3 regions of the Agrobacterium sp. GW821-FHT02D03 genome follow, and region 2 is predicted to be linked to each of the others. Evidence: predicted binding sites of a transcription regulator. Region 2 holds the regulator's gene; each other region holds the start of a gene.
The links. The regulator PhoB, encoded in region 2, activates phosphate uptake and scavenging genes when phosphate is short. The targets are predictions, from matches to a motif close to TGTCATNNANCTGTCAT.
Positions count from the first base shown of each region.

Region 1: a site for PhoB is predicted at 1,436-1,452, ahead of AC07U5_RS19335 (ceramide glucosyltransferase). Genes of this name have one in related genera too.
Region 3: a site for PhoB is predicted at 4,491-4,507, ahead of AC07U5_RS01960 (DUF2794 domain-containing protein). Genes of this name have one in related genera too.

Region 1 covers NZ_JBWKVN010000002.1:1,298,995-1,306,550, reverse strand. Annotated here, with positions in the region: gene AC07U5_RS19345 (glucose 1-dehydrogenase) at 1-292, shown strand, start outside; gene AC07U5_RS19340 (hypothetical protein) at 772-1,233, shown strand; gene AC07U5_RS19335 (ceramide glucosyltransferase) at 1,505-2,644, shown strand; gene AC07U5_RS19330 (hypothetical protein) at 2,830-3,081, opposite strand; gene AC07U5_RS19325 (glycosyltransferase family 4 protein) at 3,258-4,466, opposite strand; gene AC07U5_RS19320 (glycosyltransferase family 4 protein) at 4,634-5,875, opposite strand; gene AC07U5_RS19315 (polysaccharide deacetylase family protein) at 5,885-6,655, opposite strand; gene AC07U5_RS19310 (O-antigen ligase family protein) at 6,627-7,556, opposite strand, start outside.
Region 2 covers NZ_JBWKVN010000001.1:2,725,785-2,733,340, reverse strand. Annotated here, with positions in the region: gene AC07U5_RS12995 (substrate-binding domain-containing protein) at 1-538, shown strand, start outside; gene pstC (phosphate ABC transporter permease subunit PstC) at 804-2,288, shown strand; gene pstA (phosphate ABC transporter permease PstA) at 2,285-3,607, shown strand; gene pstB (phosphate ABC transporter ATP-binding protein PstB) at 3,679-4,494, shown strand; gene phoU (phosphate signaling complex protein PhoU) at 4,586-5,302, shown strand; gene phoB (phosphate regulon transcriptional regulator PhoB) at 5,325-6,008, shown strand; gene AC07U5_RS12965 (Imm63 family immunity protein) at 6,092-6,559, opposite strand; gene AC07U5_RS12960 (GcrA family cell cycle regulator) at 6,679-7,215, opposite strand.
Region 3 covers NZ_JBWKVN010000001.1:423,361-430,916, forward strand. Annotated here, with positions in the region: gene ccmA (heme ABC exporter ATP-binding protein CcmA) at 1-220, opposite strand, end outside; gene acnA (aconitate hydratase AcnA) at 494-3,187, shown strand; gene AC07U5_RS01955 (DUF1223 domain-containing protein) at 3,448-4,230, shown strand; gene AC07U5_RS01960 (DUF2794 domain-containing protein) at 4,530-4,922, shown strand; gene AC07U5_RS01965 (Bax inhibitor-1/YccA family protein) at 5,116-5,898, opposite strand; gene AC07U5_RS01970 (ABC transporter permease) at 6,165-7,556, opposite strand, start outside.

The DNA.
Region 1 (7,556 bases), on a different contig from region 2:
TGCCTATGCCTCCACCAAAGGTGCGATCCTGAACTTCACCGCCGGGCTCGCCGGGATGGTCGCCGAAAAAGGTATCCGCGTAAACGCGGTTGCGCCAGGGCCGATCTGGACACCGCTCATTCCGTCTACCATGGGCGTGGAGAAGACCAAAAAGTTCGGTGAGCAGACATTGATCGGTCGCGCTGGACAGCCAGCCGAGCTTGCCGGCGCCTATGTTCTGTTGGCGTCGGACCGCGGCAGCTACATGACCGCTGCCGTCATTCCCGTCACCGGTGGCGAAATCATGATCTGAGACCGACAGTCAAAAGAGGAAATGTGGGCGGGGCCGTACGGAACCGCCTTGCCCATCTGCGGTTCGGTCAGGAGAATAAGGAGGAGATTCCCATGGCCGGCCCGCAACGCACATATGGCTTCAACGAGACCACGTCCGTCATCCGACCCCAGCCATCCGAAAGCCTGAACATCTTTAAGCTGGTTTCCTGTGGCAGATGCAGACGCGACCCACGCTGGGGCGAGAATGCTCGATCCAGGTGGTAGGGCAATGCACGTATCGTCGCGGCGGAGGCGCAGCCCGACTTCCTCGTGGCAAATGCGCTGCCGGCCGAGGACGTCTCCACCCGCTTCGGCTCTCCACCATTATCGCGGTGGAGCATGACCGCTCGGACCCGCAACGCGGCGTCATCTCGAGCCCGCCGTAATCCATCATCGATCGAACCGGAACCCTCCCGCGTCTGAGAAGTTGAGACGACGAACCCTTACGGAGACAAAACCATGTCCGACAAAAATTCTATGTCACCTGCCGTTGCCTCACTGCATGACGAGCAGGCAAGACAGCGCACCGGAAAAGAAGATCTTCAGACGGGGCTCGAAGACACGTTCCCCGCCTCCGACCCTGTTTCTCAAACGAGTCCGACGACAGCAACCGCGACAACCGAACCCGCGGAGGAACAGGAAACGGAGGACACACCAAAGGTGGACGAGGCTCTCGCTGCTGTCAGAGCGCGCCACGACGATCCGGAAACCGGTCGCGCGATGGAAGAGATCAGAGCACTGCGCTCTGAACTTGAGCGTATCACGGGATCTGCTCAGGAGATGATTTCCGGATCCGCGCGCGTCGCGAAGAGTGAAATCGATTCCGTTCAGAACACGGTGATCCGCCAAGTCCGAAAGCACCCTCTTCAGGCTTTAGGCTTGGCCGCATTGCTCGGCTACGTCTGGGGCATGACGCGCTAGATGGCGCAGGTTGTTTCGGACGCATAAGAGACGCGTTTCGCCCATTGAACCGACCTATCGCACCGGTCCGAAAATCGGTTCCGATTTTCGGACCGGTGCGATAGTCTCAAACGTCACAGCATTTGCGGATGGATGCGTGCAATATTGCTCATCCACAGTAGAATGAAAACTATGTGACAGGCGGAGCCATATGACATCCGTCTGTCATGAAAGCGTTATAGTTGCGATAGAAACCTAAACGCCGGGCAGATCCGGATGTGTGGAGTTGCACATGGACATCGCTCTCGCCGTTCTCGCCCTCGCGCTGATTTTTGTTCACCTGTTGAGCATAGCTCTTACCGCGATCCGTGTGAAACCGACGACGAAGCGCGGCTTAGAGCCACAAACCCAACCGCCCGTCTCCCTCGTCATTCCGCTTCGAGGTGTGGAGAATTTCACCACACTGACAATTCCTCGGGCCTTTCAGCTGGACTGGCCAAACTACGAGATCATCTTTTGTGTTGCGGATAGCGCAGATCCTGTCATCCCGCACGTTAAATCCAACATCGCCGCCTTCCCTCACATTCGGGCAAGCTTGCTGGTGGGTGATGATCGGATCAGCGCCAATCCCAAACTGAACAATTGCGTCAAGGGTTGGCGTGCGGCGACCAGCGAATGGGTGATCCTCGCCGATTCCAACGTGCTGATGCCCGATCATTACATTGCGACGCTGATGAGCGCATGGCGTAAGGATAGCGGCCTCGTCTGCTCGCCGCCGCTTGGTTCACGCCCGGCCGATCTTGGATCGGAGCTTGAATGCACCTTCCTCAACACATTTCAGTGCCGCTACCAATATGCCGCAGAAACGTTGGGCCAGGGCTTTGCGCAGGGCAAGACAATGCTGTGGAACAAGCCGCTTCTCGACTCCCTCGGCGGTATAGAGGCTCTTGGAGCGGAAATTGCGGAGGATGCTGCCGCGACGAAGCTCGTTCGTGCAAGTGGACGCAGCGTTCACCTTGCGCCAGCCCCTTTCGAGCAGCCGCTCGGCACGCGCAGCTTTGCCGAGGTCTGGTCGCGGCAGGCCCGCTGGGCTCGGTTGCGGCGCGTGACCTTCCCGCAATTCTTCGCGCCCGAAATCCTTGTTGGCGGAATTCCACCTCTGTTTCTGGCCCTCGCCGCAGCCCTGCTCGCCGGCGCAGACGGCAAGACGCTGGTAGCGGTTACGGTCGCCGTCCTCGGGCTCTACTACCTTCCAGAACTGGCACTCGCAAAACTCAAAGGCTGGCATGTCTCATGGACCAGCTTTCCAGCCATGATCATGCGCGATGCGCTGCTCCCGCTTATCTGGGCAAGAAGCTGGATGGGTTCCTCTGTTTCGTGGCGCGGCAACATGATGACCGTCGGAACGCAGGAAAGCACGCTCAGCGGCTAAAGCCTGGTCCGAGCAAAGCATCGGCTTTGCGATAACGACATGCGGCTAAACAAAGACTTAAAGGGCAGGGAGCGAGTCTGGAAGATCGCGACACGCTTTAAGAGAGGACGGCGATACGCGGCCATGTAACCAGAGAACTACGCTTCTAAGTAATCCTCTCACGCTTGGCGCTGACTCCTATTTCCTCAGGCCTTCTGCTCTTCATGTTCCGCGAGAAGCAGTGCGAGTTCATCGCCGGCGATCAGCACATCGTGCCCTCCGCGGTGAACATGCAGTTCAACACGGCTCGGTCGAAACGCGGTGTTCCGAACAAACTCGATCGCACTCCAGAGGGAGTCGAACATCTCCCTGTGAGAAACTTCGAAACGCTGCCACAAAACAACCGTTGTATGGCTCTCTCCAAACCGGCTCATTGCCTCGCTCGCATCGAAAACCAACTCAGCGCTCCTCACCATTGCATTTGAAAAGCAACGTTTAAAGACGCTGATCGTTCAACGGGAATGCCTTATTATGACGCGCATATGTCATTTGGGGCTTGGCATCGCGCTTGCGTCGATCGGTTCCTGTTTCAGGCCGGTTCTGTAACACTACGCAAATACCCGAAGGTCTGATGTCAGTTACGCTTTAGGACGGAGAGGTAGAGTGAGGCTGTCTGCTCGCAGATGGTCGTCCAGTTATAGCGTGCCATGATCTTGCTGCCCATCTCGCCCACCTCGACGGAGGCGTGTGCAGGCATTTTGCTGTCCGAGAGCTTTTTCTGCATCGCCTGGGAAAGTGCCGGGACATCGCCCAAGGGGAAATAGGATTCGGCATCCAGTTCGAGCGCTAGATTCGCCTCGATGTTGCTTGCCAATATGGGAAGGCCGTAAGCCAGCGCCTCGAGAAGCGCTATAGGCATCCCCTCATGACTGGAAGGCAGAACGAATAGTCCGGCATTGGCAAACAGCCCACCAAGCCTTGCGCCCGATTGCGATCCTGTCAGCACGATGTTCGAATGCGATTTCGCCCGTGCTCTCAATTTTTCTGCATAGTCGCTACGGGCGTCCCCGCCGCCGACCAGAACCAGTTTGGTGTCCGGCATATCCGCATGCAGAAAGGCCTCGATCAAATCCATCTGGCGCTTCTCAACGACAAGGCGTGCCACCAGCAGGACGTAGCGGCGTTTGGTCAGCCCAAATTCATCAAGGACGGTGTCATCTGCGGCTTCGATATCGATCTGCACGCCATTGGGGATGAAATGGACGTTGCGATGGAACTTTGCCTGCATGGCATCGGCAATATGTTTGGCGACCACGATACGGCCGTGGGCGAAGCGCATGCCCGCCCATTCGCCAAGACGCAGAACCTTCTTCTCCAGCGTGTTCCACTTTTCGCGGTCGTAATCATAGCCGTGATGGGTGAAGACGACCTTCATCCCCATCAGGCGCGCCAAGGGTGCCACCAGCGAGGGACCGACCGCGTGAATGTGGACGATGTCAGGTTTTAGCCTTCGGGCTTTGAAGAGCGCGAGAAGCGTGTGGACGATGGCTTCCAGTCGCGTGTTGCTTGGCGCCCATGTGGGATGAACGGTGACACCGCGCCAGACATAAGGCACTTCGCCGGCGACGTAATTTTGACGCGCATAGACGTGAATGTCGGCGCCTCTTTCGGCCAGCCCTGGAACAAGTTGCTCAACGTGGGTTTCGATACCGCCCGGTACACCCGGTACACCGCGCAACCCAATCACACAAATGCGAACCGCATCAAGATCGGGAAAGTGGACCTCGTCGGCATTCCTGCGCGCCCGAAGTGCCGTCGTCTGTTTCGACGCCGTATAGTCCACTACTCGCTTCCTCCCGGGCATCCTACCCACTCCTACGGTACAGTCATGATACCAGCAACCGGCGGACAGCTTTCACGCTGCCTCGCCTACTCTGCACCGTAGCGCCATTTTATTGACGAAACCCTTCACATAACAGGTAAATTATAATTATCTAAAATACTAAAGACCTACCCGAGAGACGAAATCCCTAAACCTCGATAAAGGTCCAGCGTCCTTTCGAAAAAAGCGCCGCGAGAGAATTCTTGGTTAACCCAAGCGCGACCACGCTCGCCCATCTCCTTGCGCTCGCTTGCAGAGAATTGGTTCATCGCGTTGAGTGCTCCTGCAAGATCATCCGGATCGCCGGGTGCAGCGATAAGCCCTGTCTCTCCTGGTTTTATCAGTTCCGGAATACCCCCGATGTCCGTTCCGATCACCGGACGACCCAAGGCATAGGCCTCCAGAATACTGACCGGCGCATTTTCATACCACTCGGAGGGAAGAACGAGCGCCTTGGCACCGGCCACCGTTTCATGGAGCGCTTGGCCGCTGAGATAGCCGAGGAACTCGACATCGGCATTTTCTATCTGCGCCAGCGCCCGAAGCTCTGCTTCTTCCGGTCCCGTGCCCGCAACACGCAGACGTTGCCCCGACCGTGCAGCCGCCCGGATCAAGGTATCGACACCTTTTTCGGGCGCAAGACGCCCCGCGAACAGAAAGTAATCGCCCTCCTCAACGGCAAAGCGTTGTTCGCTGATCGCATGGTCGACGAAGTTCGGGATATAGACCAGCTTGTCGTCCGGCCATCCCCATTCGATCAGCTTTTGCCTGTAAAACCGGCTTGGAACCACGAGCTTGTCGATATGATCGCGATAGAGCCGGAGCGCGCGATGCACGGCGGTCTCCACCATGACCAGTCCGCTCAGAGCAATCGATCCTTTCATGCAGCGGTGAAGCAGCACATTATAGATGCGCCCGCCCTTGCATCTTTCGCAAACGCCATCCGGCGCCAGCATCTTGTAGGAGGGACAGGCGAGCTTCAGGTCATGCACCGTCATGACGGTGGGTATTCCCTTTTTCTTCAAAAGCGGGAAGATCGCCGGAGAAATGTGGTGATAAACATTGTGGGCGTGCGCCACATCAGGCCGCACTTGGTCGATCAATGCAGCCAGGCTCTGTCGCGCCTTGCGGGAATAGATGATCTCCAGCCCGTGACCGATCTTCGTCATCAGACCGCCTTGACGACCAAACTCGATTTCAGGAACGAAATAGGGCGACCACTGCGATGGTAGGTTGTCTGGATGCTGCATGGAAAAGGGCACGGCGTTCCACCCGGAGCGGGCAAACATCTCCATCTGATCGAGAAAGATCGCGTCCGCGCCACCGCGGCGGTAATGGTAATTGTTGATTGCCAGAAGCGTCCCGCTCATTGCGTCATCTCAACTCTCCACATGTTGAAGAGCATCCCGAACCGGTAGAACGAGGCAACCGCTCGAAATAGCGTAGCGCACCAGTGTGGAGAATGTCGAAGGTGTGCATCCATAAGGTGTCGGCGTGTCACTGACATCGTGGGTGAAGAACACCAGCCAGCCTGGCTCTTTCACCACGTCGTCGATCTGCCGAACCAAAGCGAGGGCGTCCTGTTCCGGCTGGCGGATCTCCATTCCCCAGAGAAAGCCGCGGTTTACCTTCCCCCGGTTGATGCGATCCCCTCCTCCGCGCGCCGTCTGGTAACGGTCGGCAAAGAGTTGCCGATGCCGTAGTGACCCTTGATTATAGGGATAGGCAAAGTTTCGTTTCGTCACCGGCGGCTCAAAGCTGTCGAGCAAGGCGCCGTTACGGGTAAGATTTTCACGCAAGGCCCGGCCCGACAGCGTGTGGACGATCTCATGCCCGAACGTATGGCAACCGAGCTCATGACCCGCTGCGGCAAGCTCGCGGCAGCCCTCCTCCGAGATGATGTTACGGTCCGGCTCCACCCGATTGAGGAGCCCTCCGGCAATGTAAAACGTGCCACGGACCCCATTTTCCTCGAGAATCTTCGCACCGGCGCTTAACGCCGTGCAAGGCACATCGTCGAAAGTGAAGGACACGACGGGGCGGCGACAGGCGACGTTGAGCGTCGACGCCGGCAGAGCGCGCACAGCCCGTTCGGCAACACGTTCTCGCAAATACACAAGCTTACCGCTGACTTTGGATAAGAGCGCCATGGCTTTCCTCCCTGGTCACAATCGGTTCTTTGACGAGGCTCATCCTGGACTGCAGGACCAAGCCGAAAATGGAGATGAGGAAGATAAAAAACACCGGGCTGCCGTTCTGGAAGAAAATAGCCTCGAGACAGGCAGAGTAGAGCACGCAAAGCCATGTGCGCTGGAACAGGCGCGTCAATGCCGGATCATTTGGTGGTGCTCGGTCCAGTCGAGCGATCGCCCGCATTGGCACCAGAATGACCAGCGTCAGCGCCAGCAGCAACCCCGGTATGCCTGTCGTCAGCAGGGTATCCACATAAGCGTTATGTCCGTTGAAAGCCCGGACCGCCCAAGTCTCCAGACCGGCCGGGCTTTGCATCAGGTCAGGCGTTTGCCAGAAGCCCTGGAAGCCATAGCCGAGGATCGGCGATTGGCCTATCGCATCGAAGGCGATCTTCCAGATGTCCGAGCGGTTGGTGAAGGTCGGATCAATGCCGACCGAGACGACCAGGCTTCGGAAATCCGATGATAGGGTGGCGCCAAGGATCAGAGTGTTGAAGGCAACGATACCGCCCACGGCGATAAACCACCGTGTCCAGCGAAACCTCTCGAACATCCATTGTAGAATGAGGATCATCGGCAACATCGCGGTCGAGGATTTACCGCCGGTATGCATGAGGAAGAAGACGGCCAGAACAGCAATGGCGATGCCGCTTTTCTTCCATCCTGCACTGCGGAAGTAGAGCCCGAAAAATGTGATCTGCAGCATCACCGCAGCCGTGAGGTTCTTGTGTGCGTAGTGGCCTCTCCAGTAACCCGCATTCATCGGCTCGACGATTTCAGCCGCCTGATGGATAGAAAGCCGCGGCAGAAAAATTACCCCGAAGTAAGCCACGCTGAGCGTGATGGCTGTGCCATAGAG
Region 2 (7,556 bases):
CGCTGCCTACATCCCTGGCTCCAAGCACGGCACGCGCGAAGTCTTCGAAGAGAAGATCATGGCTGACGGCTGCAAGGAAGCTGGCGCGACGGACGTGATCAAGGGTCTGGTTTCCGACGCCAAGCAGGCTGCTGCCAAGTGTGTTGCCATCCGTAAGGACGGCAAGGCTGTCGATATCGATGGCGACTACACCGAGACGCTCGCTCGTATCGATGCCAACAAGTCCGGCGTCGGCGTTTTCGGCCTCGCTTTCTACGACAACAACAAGGACAAGCTGAAGGTCGCGACCGTCGGTGGCGTTGTTCCGTCCACTGAAACCGTTGCTTCCGGCAAGTACCCTGTCTCGCGTCCGCTGTTCTTCTACGTCAAGAAGGCTCACCTCGGCGTCATCCCTGGCCTGAAGGAATATGTCGAGTTCTTCACCTCTGACGAGATGATCGGCCCTGACTCCCCGCTCGCCAACTACGGTCTGGTTGCTGCCCCAGAAGCAGAGCGCAAGGAAATCCGCGCTCAGTTCGAATCCGGCAAGACCATGTAATATAGCTTGAGAAAGCGCAGCGCTGAAACGCTGCGCTTTCTCACCTCTTCCTGTTGGCAAAGTCGGTTTGTCGGGCCTTGCGACATCTCGAAGGGTTGACAGTTCCTATTTATCGTAAGACGACCCCGCCGATAAATATGATGTATCAACCCGGAATGCGTGAACTGAATACAGATCCGGTATCGTGCGGTGATCAGCCGTCGGTGCTGCGCTCTTGGTGAAATGATGCCGCATCGTGCCGCGTGGCGCGCCGAGGAAACTCTCCATGAACATATCCATCCTTCTGCTGATATTGGCGCTGATCGGCGTCTCCAGCTACGTGCTTGGCAAACGTCGGGCCATGGCGCTTGCCGGCGGACGCCCCTCCAGCATGCACTCCCGTTCTGGCTATCACGGTTCCTACGTCCTCATCTGGGCGCTTATTCCTTCCGCGCTGATCCTGGCGGCGTGGCTGATCATCAGCCCGATCATCGTCAACTCCGCGGTGCATGAAAGCTTCCCGGATGACATCAAGGCCCAGCCGGAAGCCCAGCAGAGCCTCACCTATGGCATGGTCGTTTCCATTGCCCGCGGCCTCACCCAGGTTTCGCCGCAGGAATATGACGCGCTGAAAGCCGATCCCGCGACGGCACGCGCGGTCCTTGCCTCTAAAGGTGTGGCCATCGCCGGCGATCCGCAGCCCTTCATGATCGAGTCCGCAGAAAAGCTCAATAACATGTCTGCGGTCAGCCGTATCGCCATGGTGTTCGTAGTGCTTGCCACGGCCATCGCTGGGGCCTTCCGGGCGCTCCGCGGCCTGGCACCGCGCTTTCGTGCCCGTAATAAGGTGGAGAAGGTCATTCTCGGAGCGCTCGTTCTTGCATCCTCGATCGCGATCTTGACCACGATCGGCATCGTTATGTCGATGCTGACGGAAGCCACGCAGTTTTTCCGGATGGTTCCGGCGCATCAGTTCTTCTTCGGCACGGTGTGGGATCCGCGTTTTGCCGCGGCTGGTTCGACAGACAGCTCCGGTCAGTTCGGCCTCATTCCGCTCTTGGCGGGTACGCTCTACATCGGCTTCGTCGCCATGCTGGTCGCGGTACCGGTCGGTCTGTTCTCGGCGATCTACATGGCCGAATATGCAAGCCCCCGTTTGCGCTCGATTGCCAAGCCGCTGCTGGAAGTGCTCGCCGGTATTCCGACCATCGTCTACGGCTTCTTTGCGCTGACGACTGTGGGCCCGTTCCTGCGTGACATCTCTGCCCAGATCAATGGTCTGGCAACCGGAGACTATGCCAGCTTCATCCAGGCGCAGAGCGTCATCACCGCCGGCTTCGTCATGGGCATCATGCTGATCCCATACGTCTCCTCGCTGTCGGATGATATTATCACCGCCGTGCCGCGCTCGCTTCGCGACGGATCGCTCGGGCTTGGCGCGACGCGCTCCGAGACGGTCAAGAAGGTCATCCTTCCGGCCGCTCTTCCGGGCATCGTCGGGGCGATCCTGATGACCGCTTCCCGCGCCATCGGTGAGACCATGATCGTGGTTCTGGCCGCCGGTGTTGCCGCACGCCTGCAGCTCAACCCCTTCGAGCCGATGACGACGGTGACCGTCAAGATCGTCAGCCAGCTGACCGGTGACCTTGAGTTTACCTCGCCGCAGACGCTTGTTGCCTTTGCGCTTGGCATCACGCTCTTTGCCATCACGCTTTGCCTCAATATCTACGCGCTCTACATCGTGCGCAAATACCGGGAGCAGTATGAATGACCGACGTCGTTACTCCGGGCATCTCCGCCCCTGCCGCAACGAAGAAGGTCCGTCGCGATATCGGCATCAAGCGCCGTTACGCTGCAGAGCGCCGCTTCCGCGCCTATGGTGTCGCCGCGATCTCCTTCGGCCTGCTGTTTCTCTTCCTGCTTCTCTGGTCCGTCATCGGCAAAGGCTACACGGCCTTTCAGCAGACGATGATCACGATCCCGGTCGAGTTTTCGCAGCAGATCATCGATCCGGACAATGTGCGCGCACAGAACCCGTCTAAGCTGATGACGGCGAATTACCCGGTCGTCGCCCGCAACTCGCTTGCCAAGGTGCTCGGCGTTTCGCTGGAGGATCGCACGGCGCTGCGCGCCGTCAACGCACTGATTTCCGATAGCGTCCGCACCCAGCTTCGCGACATCGTCACATCCGATCCGAACGTCATCGGCACAACGCGCACCGTGTCGCTCCTGGCATCCGGCGATGTCGACAGCGCCTTCAAGGGCCAGGTGGATATGTCGGGCGAGGAGCAGAACCGCCGCATCTCCGACCAGCAGGTCGGTTGGATGAACGAACTGGTTGGCAAGGGTGCGCTGGAAAAGAAGTTCAACACCGGCATCTTCTTCAATGGTGCATCCAGCCGTCCTGAAGCCTCCGGTGTCGGCGTCGCGCTCATCGGTTCCTTCTACATGATGCTGATCGTGCTGGTGCTGTCGCTGCCGATCGGAGTTGCCGCTTCCATCTACCTGGAAGAGTTCGCGCCGAAAAACCGCCTGACGGACCTTATCGAGGTCAACATCAACAACCTGGCAGCGGTGCCATCCATCGTTTACGGTCTGCTTGGTCTCTCGGTCTTCATCAACTTCATGGGCCTTCCGCGCTCGGCCTCGCTGGTCGGTGGTCTGGTGCTGACGCTGATGACGCTGCCGACCATCATCATCGCCACGCGCGCTGCCTTGAAAGCTGTGCCACCTTCGATCCGCGCCGCAGCGCTCGGTCTCGGTGCCTCGAAGATGCAGACCATCTTCCATCACGTGCTGCCGCTTGCCATGCCGGGCATCCTGACCGGCACCATCATCGGCCTTGCACACGCGCTTGGCGAAACCGCGCCGCTCCTTCTCATCGGCATGGTGGCCTTCGTGGCGAATTACCCGACGACCCCGCTTGATCCTGCAACGGCCCTGCCGGTTCAGATCTACATGTGGGCCAATGAAGCCGAACGCGCCTTTGTCGAAAGAACATCTGGCGCTATCATCATCCTGCTTATGTTCCTCCTGGTGATGAATGTGGGCGCAATCCTGCTGCGTCGCCGCTTCGAACGGCGCTGGTAAAGCATTTCGAGGAAATGTGGATACCGGTTTTCTGCTCGGAAATGCGATAAGAAGCAAGGGAGAACGGAACAATGAACATGTTGTCGGAAGCAGCAGTTGAAAAGGCGCTGGACAAGAAAATGAATGAAGTTTCCTATAAGATGATCGGCAAGGACGTCTCCGTATATTACGGTGAGAAGCGCGCCCTTTACGATGTGAAGCTCAACGTTCGCGAAAACACGGTGACGGCTCTCATCGGCCCCTCAGGCTGTGGCAAATCCACCTTTCTGCGCACGCTGAACCGCATGAACGATACGATCGATGGTTGCCGCGTCACCGGCGAGATTACGCTCGATGGTGAGGATATCTACGATTCTGCCATCGATGTCGTCGAGCTTCGCGCTCGCGTCGGCATGGTGTTTCAGAAGCCGAACCCATTCCCGAAGTCGATCTACGAAAACATTGCCTACGGCCCGCGCATCCACGGTCTTGCCCGCAACAAGGCGGATATGGACCAGATCGTCGAGTCCGCCCTGCAGAAGGCAGGCCTCTGGAACGAAGCGAAGGACCGCCTGCAAGAATCCGGCACGGGGCTGTCCGGCGGCCAGCAGCAGCGCCTGTGCATCGCACGTGCCATCGCCGTTTCACCGGAAGTCATCCTCATGGATGAGCCATGCTCGGCGCTTGACCCGATCGCGACCGCCAAGGTGGAAGAGTTGATCCACGAGCTTCGTGCCAACTACACCATCGTCATCGTGACACACTCGATGCAGCAGGCCGCTCGCGTTTCGCAGCGTACCGCCATGTTCCACCTCGGCCACCTGGTTGAGGAGAACGATACGGACAAGATGTTCACCAACCCGGATGACCAGCGCACCCAGGACTATATCATGGGTCGTTTCGGCTGATCCTGCTCTTGCTTGCGCATCCCACCGCGCCTGTCGCTTGAGCCACTAAAAAGGCTTGCGACAGGGCGTTTCGAAACTGGAGACTACGAACATGTCGACACATTCCCACATCATGTCCGCCTATGATGAGGAGCTGAAGTTCCTCAGCCGCCGGATCGCCGAAATGGGCGGCTTGGCCGAGCAGATGTGCGCCGATGCCGTGCGCGCACTCGTCAATTCCGATGCGGCCCTGGCACAAAAGGTCATCTCGGACGATACGATCCTCGATCACGCCGAGCGCGAAATCGGCGACAAGGCGATCGTCACCATTGCCAAGCGCCAGCCGATGGCAGCAGACCTTCGCGAAATCATCGGTTCGCTGCGCATTGCCGCAGACCTGGAGCGCGTCGGCGATCTGGGCAAGAACACCGCCAAGCGCGTCATCGCTGTTGCCGGCACCGGCGTTCCGCGCAAACTGGCGCGTGGCCTTGAGCATCTTTCGGAACTGGCGCTTGTGCAGTTGAAGGAAGTGTTGGACGTCTACTCCACGCGGTCAGCGGAAAAGGCCCAGGCCATCCGCGAGCGCGACGAGGAAATCGACGCGATGTACACCTCGCTCTTCCGCGAGCTTTTGACCTACATGATGGAAGATCCGCGCAACATCACCACCTGCACGCATCTTCTGTTCTGTGCCAAGAACATCGAGCGCGTTGGCGACCACGCCACCAACATCGCCGAGACCATCTACTACATGACCACTGGCAGCCAGCCGGAAGGTGAGCGTCCGAAGGACGATAGTTCCAACACGCTCGGCGCTGTGACCGAGTAAGCGACAGATAGGATCTGGAGCCATGGTGCCAAAAATCGCCGTTGTCGAAGATGAGGAGGCGCTGAGCGTCCTCCTCCGTTACAATCTCGAATCCGAAGGCTATGACGTGGACACCATTCCGCGTGGCGACGAGGCGGAGATTCGCCTTCAGGAGCGCACGCCGGATCTTTTGATCCTCGACTGGATGTTGCCGGGCGTCTCCGGCATCGAGCTTTGCCGTCGCCTGCGCATGCGGCCGGAAACCGAACGTCTGCCGATCATCATGCTGACGGCGCGCGGTGAGGAAAGCGAAAGGGTTCGTGGTCTGGCGACGGGCGCGGACGACTATGTCGTGAAGCCCTTCTCCACGCCGGAACTGATGGCGCGCGTTAAAGCGATGCTGCGCCGCGCCAAGCCGGAGGTCCTGTCCTCGGTGCTGAAATGCGGCGATATCGAGCTCGATCGTGAGACGCACCGTGTCCATCGCAAGAGCCGCGAAGTCCGTCTCGGGCCGACCGAATTCCGCCTGCTGGAATTTCTCATGACCTCGCCAGGTCGTGTGTTTTCCCGTTCCCAGCTTCTCGACGGTGTCTGGGGACATGATATCTATGTGGATGAGCGCACGGTGGACGTCCATGTCGGTCGCCTGCGTAAGGCGCTGAATTTCTCCAGCATGCAGGATGTCATTCGCACCGTTCGGGGCGCCGGCTATTCCATGGAAGCCTGATCGGCCTCGGGAGCGCTTTGCTTGAAGGTACAAGCGCTCCTATTCTCGCCGTGTCAGAGAGGGTAGCCCTTGGCTTCCCGGCGTCAGATCAATGTGGACGGAACGGGATATCGCGCGGCGTCTATCTCGTCCTTAGACAACGGGCTGCGGGTCAGCACCTCAGCATAATTGGCTCGAGTTCGAGCGCCATAGCTCTCCTTGATCGCGCCCATCAGTTCGATCTCCTGGTACATCCAGTTCCAGCGCGAATAGTCGTCCGGGCCGGTCGACTGGCGGTCTGCCTTTTCCCGAACCGCAAGCTCGCGATCGCGCACCACTTCTCCCGCCACGATCGACATCAACTGGAAGGCGGCATCGTCCATGTCCTTGGCTTCCCGACGCCAATATTCCTCTCCGCGCTCCTCGCAGATCAGCCAGTAGCTGCCGCGTCGCCATTCGACGTAAACGGTTCCGTCGCCACGTGCGCGGCGCGGGATTGGCGGGAAGGGCGTGTCGACGGCCCCGGCCCATAGCGCCGAGATATAGTCGTGCAGTGTGTCGATCGCGTCCATGATGATAGTCTGGGCGCGATTATTGCTGCAGGCAAGCTTGGATTATTTGGCAAAGCTGGAGACCGCCCAATAAAAAAGCGGACCGAAGCCCGCTTTCTGAATTGGTTCTGAGACAGACCTTACGCCTTGCGGCGTTCGCTGACCGGCTGGTAGGCCATCTTCGCGTGGAACTTGCAGTAGGGCGAGGCTTCAGACGCCTCGCAGCCGCAGAAATGGAAGTCGTCCTTGAGCGGGTCGCCCACCGGCCACTTGCAGGTGCGCTCGGTCAGTTCCGTCAGCGTCAGGCGACGCGAGATCGGGATAACGACATTGTTGGAAGAACGAACATATTCCATGGGCTCGACGGTGTCGATGTCCATGTCTTCCTTGAAAGCGAGGGCACCAGAGCTACGGGCCGGTGCTGGACGGCTGGTCGCAGCGCGGGCCGGAGCCGCATAGCTTGCCGGACGCGGCGCTGCTGCGGGACGCTTGGGCGCAGGACGCGACGTGGCGACCGTGCCGCCGGCCTTGGCGCGACCTGGCAGGTTGAGGCGGTGAACCTTGCCGATGACGGCATTGCGGCTCACACCGCCTAGTTGTGCTGCGATCTGGCTTGCGCTAAGCCCTTCGGACCATAATCTCTTGAGCTTTTCTACTCGTTCGTCCGTCCAGTTCATGCCGCTTCTCCGCTCGTCGCGTTGTTTTCGGGCAGAATCCACCTACTATGCCATGGAGTGAACCACGCGCAGGCCATTCGCCAGATTGTAGGTGACTAGTTCCGCCGCATTGCAGTCTAGTAATTGACGGTTAACCTAATCGTCGGTTGACTCCGTGACAAGAGTCGCAGGAATCATCTGGAATCGATTTTCCGGTTTTCCCCAACTTGCTTCCCCTGTGAGTCAGAAAGGCAACACCTCGGGCCTGCGCGGCAAGCACCTACCAAGGCTTGTAACTGCCCGGAAGTGCCGAGATTTGTTGACATTAGGCGGGGAAGTGACAATAGTGCTCTCGCAATGAA
Region 3 (7,556 bases), 2.3 Mb from region 2:
CGGCGGGACGAGTGCCCTTTTCTATTCCTTCGCCGGCTATCTTTATGGTGCCCGCCTCGGCGGGCAGGAGCCCCGCAAGGACGCGCAGAAGCGTGGATTTGCCCGATCCGTTGGGGCCTGTGAGAACGAGAGCGTCGCCATCCGTTAACTGGAGAGAAACGTTCATGAATATGAAATCTTCGCCCCGTCTGACGCCAAGATTTTCCGCTGTCAGATGCACTGCTCCGCCTCGTTTAAGAATTTCATCATCTCGATCAAAAAAAATCGAAATTAGCCGTTCGTTGGTCTGGCACGTTTTAGCGAAATTATCTATATGGGTCTCAACCACGCCAGCGGCCGGCGTGAACATCACCTAGCGCCGGACCTGAATGTTGCGGAAGCAATTTTCTCGTGCGGACAGCGGAAATGGTCGTACCCGCATCCTGATGTGCATGATAGTGCATAGGTGTCCGCACGCGCGTGTTGGCTATCAGAATGAACGGGGTTTATAACCGTGGCAAAATCTCTCGACAGTTTCAATTGTCGTTCCGTTCTTACCGTCGACGGTAAGGATTATGTCTATTACAGCCTGCCGAAAGCGGAAGCGAACGGCCTTAAGGGCGTCGCCAATCTCCCCTATTCGATGAAGGTTCTCTTGGAGAACCTGTTGCGCAACGAAGACGGCCGTTCGGTTCGCAAGTCCGATATCGAGGCTGTTGCCGAGTGGCTGAACAACAAGGGTCTGAAGGAAGCGGAAATCGCCTACCGTCCTGCCCGCGTTCTGATGCAGGACTTCACCGGCGTTCCTGCCGTCGTTGACCTTGCAGCCATGCGTGATGGCATCAAGGCGCTCGGTGGCGATCCTGAAAAGATCAACCCGCTCGTGCCCGTCGACCTCGTCATCGACCACTCTGTCATCGTCGACGAATTCGGCAATGCCAACGCCTTTGCCCGCAACGTCGAACTGGAATATGAGCGCAACGGCGAGCGTTACCGCTTCCTCAAGTGGGGCCAGCAGGCGTTCAAGAACTTCCGCGTCGTTCCTCCGGGCACCGGCATCTGTCACCAGGTGAACTTCGAATATCTCGGCCAGACCGTCTGGACGAAGGATGAGGATGGCGAGACGATCGCTTATCCGGATACCTGCGTCGGCACCGACAGCCACACGACCATGATCAACGGTCTTGGCGTTCTGGGCTGGGGCGTTGGCGGTATCGAAGCCGAAGCGGCCATGCTCGGCCAGCCGGTTTCCATGCTTCTGCCGGAAGTCATCGGCTTCAAGCTGACGGGCACGCTGAGAGAAGGCGTCACCGCAACCGACCTCGTTCTGACCGTCGTGCAGATGCTGCGCAAGAAGGGCGTCGTTTCCAAGTTCGTCGAATTCTTCGGACCTGGCCTCGACACGCTGCCGGTTGCAGACCGTGCGACCATCGGCAACATGGGCCCGGAATATGGCGCGACCTGCGGCTTCTTCCCGGTCGATACCGCAACCGTCGGCTATCTCGACATGTCCGGCCGTGCGAAGGATCGTATCGCACTCGTCGAAGCCTACTCCAAGGCGCAGGGCATGTGGCGCGACAATGACGGCTCGCAGCTCGTCTTCACCGACACGCTCGAACTCGAACTCGGCGACGTCGTGCCATCCATGGCCGGCCCGAAGCGTCCTGAAGGCCGCCTGCCGCTCGAAACCATTGCACCGAACTTCGCAACGGCTCTCGAAAACGACTACAAGAAGCCAGGCCAGCTCAACACACGTTACGCGGTCGACGGCGAAAGCTACGATCTCGGCCATGGCGATGTTGCCATTGCAGCCATCACGTCTTGCACCAATACCTCCAACCCGTCGGTGCTGATCGCTGCCGGCCTTCTGGCCCGCAACGCGGTTGCCAAGGGTCTGAAGTCCAAGCCTTGGGTCAAGACCTCGCTTGCACCTGGAAGCCAGGTCGTGGCGGAATATCTGGAAAAGGCTGGCCTGCAGAAGGAGCTCGACGCGCTCGGCTTCAACCTCGTCGGCTTCGGCTGCACGACCTGCATCGGCAACTCCGGCCCGCTGCCTGCGCCGATCTCCAAGACCATCAATGACAAGGGTCTGATCACCGCTGGCGTTCTCTCCGGTAACCGTAACTTCGAAGGCCGTATCTCGCCCGACGTTCAGGCGAACTACCTCGCTTCCCCGCCGCTCGTCGTCGCCTATGCGCTGGCCGGTACGGTGCAGAAGGACCTGACCACGGAGCCGCTCGGCGAAGACCAGAACGGCAACCCGGTATACCTGAAGGATATCTGGCCGACCTCTGCGGAAGTCCAGGAATTCATCCAGAAATACGTCACGCGCGAACTGTTCGAAACCAAGTATGCGGACGTGTTCAAGGGCGACGAAAACTGGCAGGCCGTGCAGGTTCCCGATGGCCAGACCTATGCCTGGGACGACAACTCGACTTACGTCCAGAACCCGCCTTACTTTGTCGGCATGGGCAAGAAGGGCACCGGCCTCAAGGACATCAAGGGCGCTCGTGTTCTCGGTCTCTTCGGCGACAAGATCACCACCGACCATATTTCTCCGGCCGGTTCGATCAAGGCAGCGTCTCCTGCCGGTGCATACCTCACCGAAAACGGTGTGGCGGTTGCCGACTTCAACCAGTACGGCACGCGCCGTGGCAACCACGAAGTGATGATGCGCGGCACCTTCGCCAACATCCGCATTCGCAACCACATGCTTGGGCCGAACGGTAAAGAAGGTGGCTACACCATCCACTATCCGTCCAAGGAAGAGATGTCGATTTACGATGCTGCGATGAAGTACAAGGACGAGGGCGTTCCGCTCGTCATCTTCGCCGGCGTCGAATACGGCAACGGTTCTTCGCGTGACTGGGCGGCAAAGGGCACCAACCTGCTCGGCGTCAAGGCTGTGATCGCGCAGTCCTTCGAGCGTATCCACCGCTCCAACCTGGTCGGCATGGGCGTCGTGCCCTTCACCTTCCAGGAAGGCACGACATGGGCAAGCCTTGGCCTGAAGGGTGACGAGACGGTTACGATCGAAGGCCTCGAAGGCGAGATCAAGCCACGCGAAACCAAGATCGCCAAGATCACCTACTCGGACGGCACAGTGAAGGAAATTCCGCTGCTTTGCCGCATCGATACGCTGGACGAAGTGACCTACATGGACAATGGCGGCATTCTGCAGACCGTTCTTCGCGATCTGGCAGCCTGATCCCACAGTCCAAAGACATCGAACGCCGGGAGCAATCCCGGCGTTTTTTTGTGGCCTGCGGGGCAGCATCTTCCGAGGGTCTGATCGGTCCGAAGGAGCGGGTCTTAACCCTTCCCTTTTCGCCTTCAAATGACGCCTGCGAAGCTCACCCCATCGTGACTTCCTCTTGAACAGAGTTCGAGGCTATTTTCCGCCTTGCCACCATACCCGAATTGATTGCATCAATGGTTCGGACCGGCCTTCAGACAAGGGTTCACGCTATGCCGAATATAATTGGCCCGCAGCGAAGCGGCATTTTCAGAAACGGGCTTCGCAGCGTTGGCGTTTCCGTATGCCTGTTCGGTGGGCTTTCTGCGGGTGCAGCCTATGCTCAGGACGGGCTTAAAGGCGTGGTCGAGCTCTTTACCTCGCAGGGCTGCGCCTCCTGCCCGCCGGCAGACGCCAATCTGCGCAAGCTTATCCAGAATGGCGATGTGATCGGACTGTCCTATCATGTGGACTACTGGAATTATCTCGGCTGGACCGACTCGCTGGCGTCGAAGGAAAATACCGAGCGGCAATATGGCTATGCCCGCGCGCTTGGGCGCAACAATGTCTATACGCCGCAGGCGGTCGTGAATGGGCGTGACCATGTGAAGGGTGCTGATATCCAGACGATCTACCGCCGCCTGGACGATTTCAACAAGTCGGGCGAGGGCTTGAACGTGCCGATCAGCACCGAGCGCGTCGGCGATGAGATCGAGATCGATATCGGTGCCGGTCAGGGCAAGGCGGAGGTCGTCGTCGCCTATTTCAACCGCGAGCAGGTCGTCGACGTGCAGAAGGGGGAGAACCAGGGCAAGACCATCTCCTACTGGCACAGCGTCTATGATGTGCAGACGGTCGGCATGTGGGATGGCAAGGCCATGACCGTGAAGCTACCGGCAAGCGTCATGAGCAAGGCGAAGTCCGGCGGCTGCGCCGTACTGCTGCAAAAGATGGATGCGGCTGGCAATCCATCGGCCATCGTCGGCGCGAATGTGCTGATGCAGTCAGAGGGATAAGACGAGATTTTTGGGGATCCCCGCTGGGGGGAGATCCGGCCCGGGCATTGGGGGCTGGGGGTAAAGGGTCAATGCACCGGACCGGGTCATCTTGGTGCCTAGGCATCAATTGACAATCGCACTATTCCATTGAATTCGGGCCATGATTTGTTCGAAATTGGGCATTTGCGCCCGCTTGTTCTGCCTCATTGGTTACCGGAAAAGCCGCTCTTTGCCGGACGACTTTGCGGGCTTGCAATTTCGCCAAGGCGAGGACAGACTGTCGCAGAGATGTCATAAGCAGTCGAGCGAGGTGCCGGATGGCCGATCAGCCGGATTTGCAATACGCGACTTCCCAGACCCGGGAAGGCTCCACCGTCGTTGATCTTCGGGAATACAAGCGAGCCAAGGACCCCTTGCCCGTGACCTTCCACCGCCGGGAACTGGACGCCATTTTGCGCGTCTACGGCCGCATGGTGGGCGAAGGTGAGTGGCGCGACTACGCCATCGACCACATGAAGGAAAAGGCAGTCTTCTCCGTCTTCAAGCGCTCCGGCGAAATGCCGCTCTTCAGGATCGAGAAGAACCCGAAGCTTGCTGCCAAGCAGGGAGCCTACAGCGTCATCAACACCGATGGCCGCATTCTCAAGCGCGGGCATGAGTTGCCCCAGGTGCTGAAGGTGTTCGACAAGGCTTTGAAGCTGATCGACTAGAGTTGTGCGTCCGATGGGACGCAAAAGGGACGCATTACCTTTTTGAATCGACGCATGGTGCTTTCCGGACATCGAGTCCGATCTTCGGGCCGATGTTGTCAGGCGGCAGGGGAGCGATGCTTCCTCGGCCTCATAGGCGGGCATGAAAAAGGCGGCCAGTGGCCGCCTTTCTGTTTGAGCGCTATCGCGATCCTTAGTTGTTCCGGTTGCCCAGGAACTGAAGCAGGAACATGAACAGATTCAGGAAGTCGAGGTAGAGCGTCAGCGCACCCATGATCGCCTTGCGACCGGCCACGAGAACGTCATCACCTTCGAAGTACATTTCCTTGATCTTCTGCGTGTCATAGGCGGTCAGGCCTGCAAAGATCAGAACGCCGATTGCAGAGACTGCAAAGCTAACAGCGCTCGACTCCAACCAAATGTTCACGACCGACGCGATGATCAGGCCGAACAGACCCATGATCAGGAACGAGCCCATGGCGGACAGGTCCTTCTTGGTCGTGTAGCCGTAGAGCGACAGAGCGCCGAAAGAAGCAGCGGTGATGAAGAACGTCTGGACGACGCTAGCTGCGGTGTAGGCCACGAAAATCGACGAAATCGATAGTCCAACCAGGGCAGCGTAGACCCAGAACGTTGCTTGAGCAGCAGAAACGCTCATCTTATGAACGCGGAAGCTTAGGAAGAAGACGAGGGCTAGCGGTGCCAGCATGACGACCCAGCGAAGAGGCGATGCGTAGACCGCAGCGCCGAGCTGGGTCAGCATTGTACCGTTGCTAAGCGTCGCGACGGCCGCCGCAGGATCGGTTGTTACAGCGAGGCTAGCAAAACCGAAGGCAGCAACACCGGTAATCACCAGCGCGAGCGCCATAAGGTTGTAAACCTTCACCATGTAGGAGCGAAGACCTTGGTCGATCATCGCACCAGACTGAGCACGGCCTTGAGCCATACGGTTCTGGTAGTTGTTAAAGTCAGCCATTGTTTCCTCTTTTAGCTCCGAAGTTGCTACGGTGTCGGGATAAGACCACTATGCGGATACTATCCCAGGCGCCGCTGCGGAGCTACAGCAAGCCTACCAGAGAATATGAGGCGATGGCGCAGCCGTTACAAGTGCCAAAAATAACGAAAAAACACCGTATGCGCGAAAAGCGATAACGTTTTTGACATCATTACCAAGAATTAATCGTAAAAGTTAAATCGCGCACAACTTTTCCGTTTTTTAGATTTTCACTTGCATCCAACGGCTTACTCGCCCGCCTGGCGCAGCACCGGTGCAGCCTTCTGGCCGAGGATGCGCCATGTGCCGATCAGCCCGATGCCCACCGTCATCACCAGCGAAACGACAAGCGTGCCAATTGCCACATCGGGCAGGAAGCTGGAGGGCAGCTTCATGATGCGGGCAATCACGAACCATGCGGAGACGCCGCCCGCCAGAAGGGCGAAGGTGGCGGTCGCCACGCCGAGGATCATGTATTCATAGGAGAAGGTGCGGATCAGCATGGAGCGCGTTCCTCCAAGTGTTTTCAGGATCACGGCATCGCGGGTGCGCGCACGGTTGCCCGCCGCCAGCGCGCCTGCCAGCACCAGCACGGATGCAATCAGCGCAACAGCTGCCGCCGCGCGTATCGCGGTTGCTAGCTGACCGACCAGCCGGTCGACGATATCGAGCGCATCTTTGACGCGCACCGTGGTGATCGTCGGATAGGCGTTGGTAACGTTGCGCAGGATCTCGCCTTCCTTGGCGGGTGTCGCCGACGGGTCTGCGAGCGTTGCCAGCCATGCATGCGGTGCGCCCCGGAACGTGTTGGGCGAAAAGACCATGACGAAATTGATCGACATGGACTGCCACTGCACATCGCGCAGATTGGCGATCTTGGCGGTGATGCTGCGGCCAAGGACGTTGACGGTAACCGTATCGCCAATCTTGAGGCCAAGTTCGCCCGCCTCTTCGGCGGCAAACGAGACCAGCGGCTCGCCGCTATACTCCTTGCCCCACCAGGTGCCTTGCGTGAGCTTGGCATTCTCCGGCAGATCTTCCGAATAGGTGATGCCGCGATCGCCGCGCAGAACCCAACGGCCGGATGGCGGCACTTCGATCTTGGTGACGTCCTGGCCGTTCAGCGCCAGGATACGGCCGCGCAGCATGGGAACTTCTGTCAGCGTACCTTCCGGCGCCTCGCGCTTGACGAGGTCGCGGAAGCCATCGCGCTCGCTTCCCTGAACGTCGACGAAGAAGAAGTTCGGCGCTTTCTCCGGTAGCGTCGATGTCAATTCCCGCCGCAGATTGCCGTCGATCAGTGTCAGCGTCACCAGAAGCGTGAGGCCAAGACCAAGCGACAGCACAACGGAAGGCGTCAGCGCGCCGGGGCGGTGGATATTGCCGATGGCGAGCCGAAGGGCTGCGGAGTGAACGCGTGGACTGCGTCTCGCCAGGGCGCGGATGCCCCAGGCGACAAGCCTCAGCACGACGAAGGCGAAGGCGATCGCGCCGAGAAAGACCGAGGCGATGAAGCGATCATCCGCCGTGAAAATGGCAAGGCTCGCAAGCGCTGCAAGAAGGATTGCCGTTGCAGCCAGATACGGCCAGGAAGGAAGCTTCCCTTCATCGAAGCCCTGCTCGCGGAAGAGTGCGGTTGC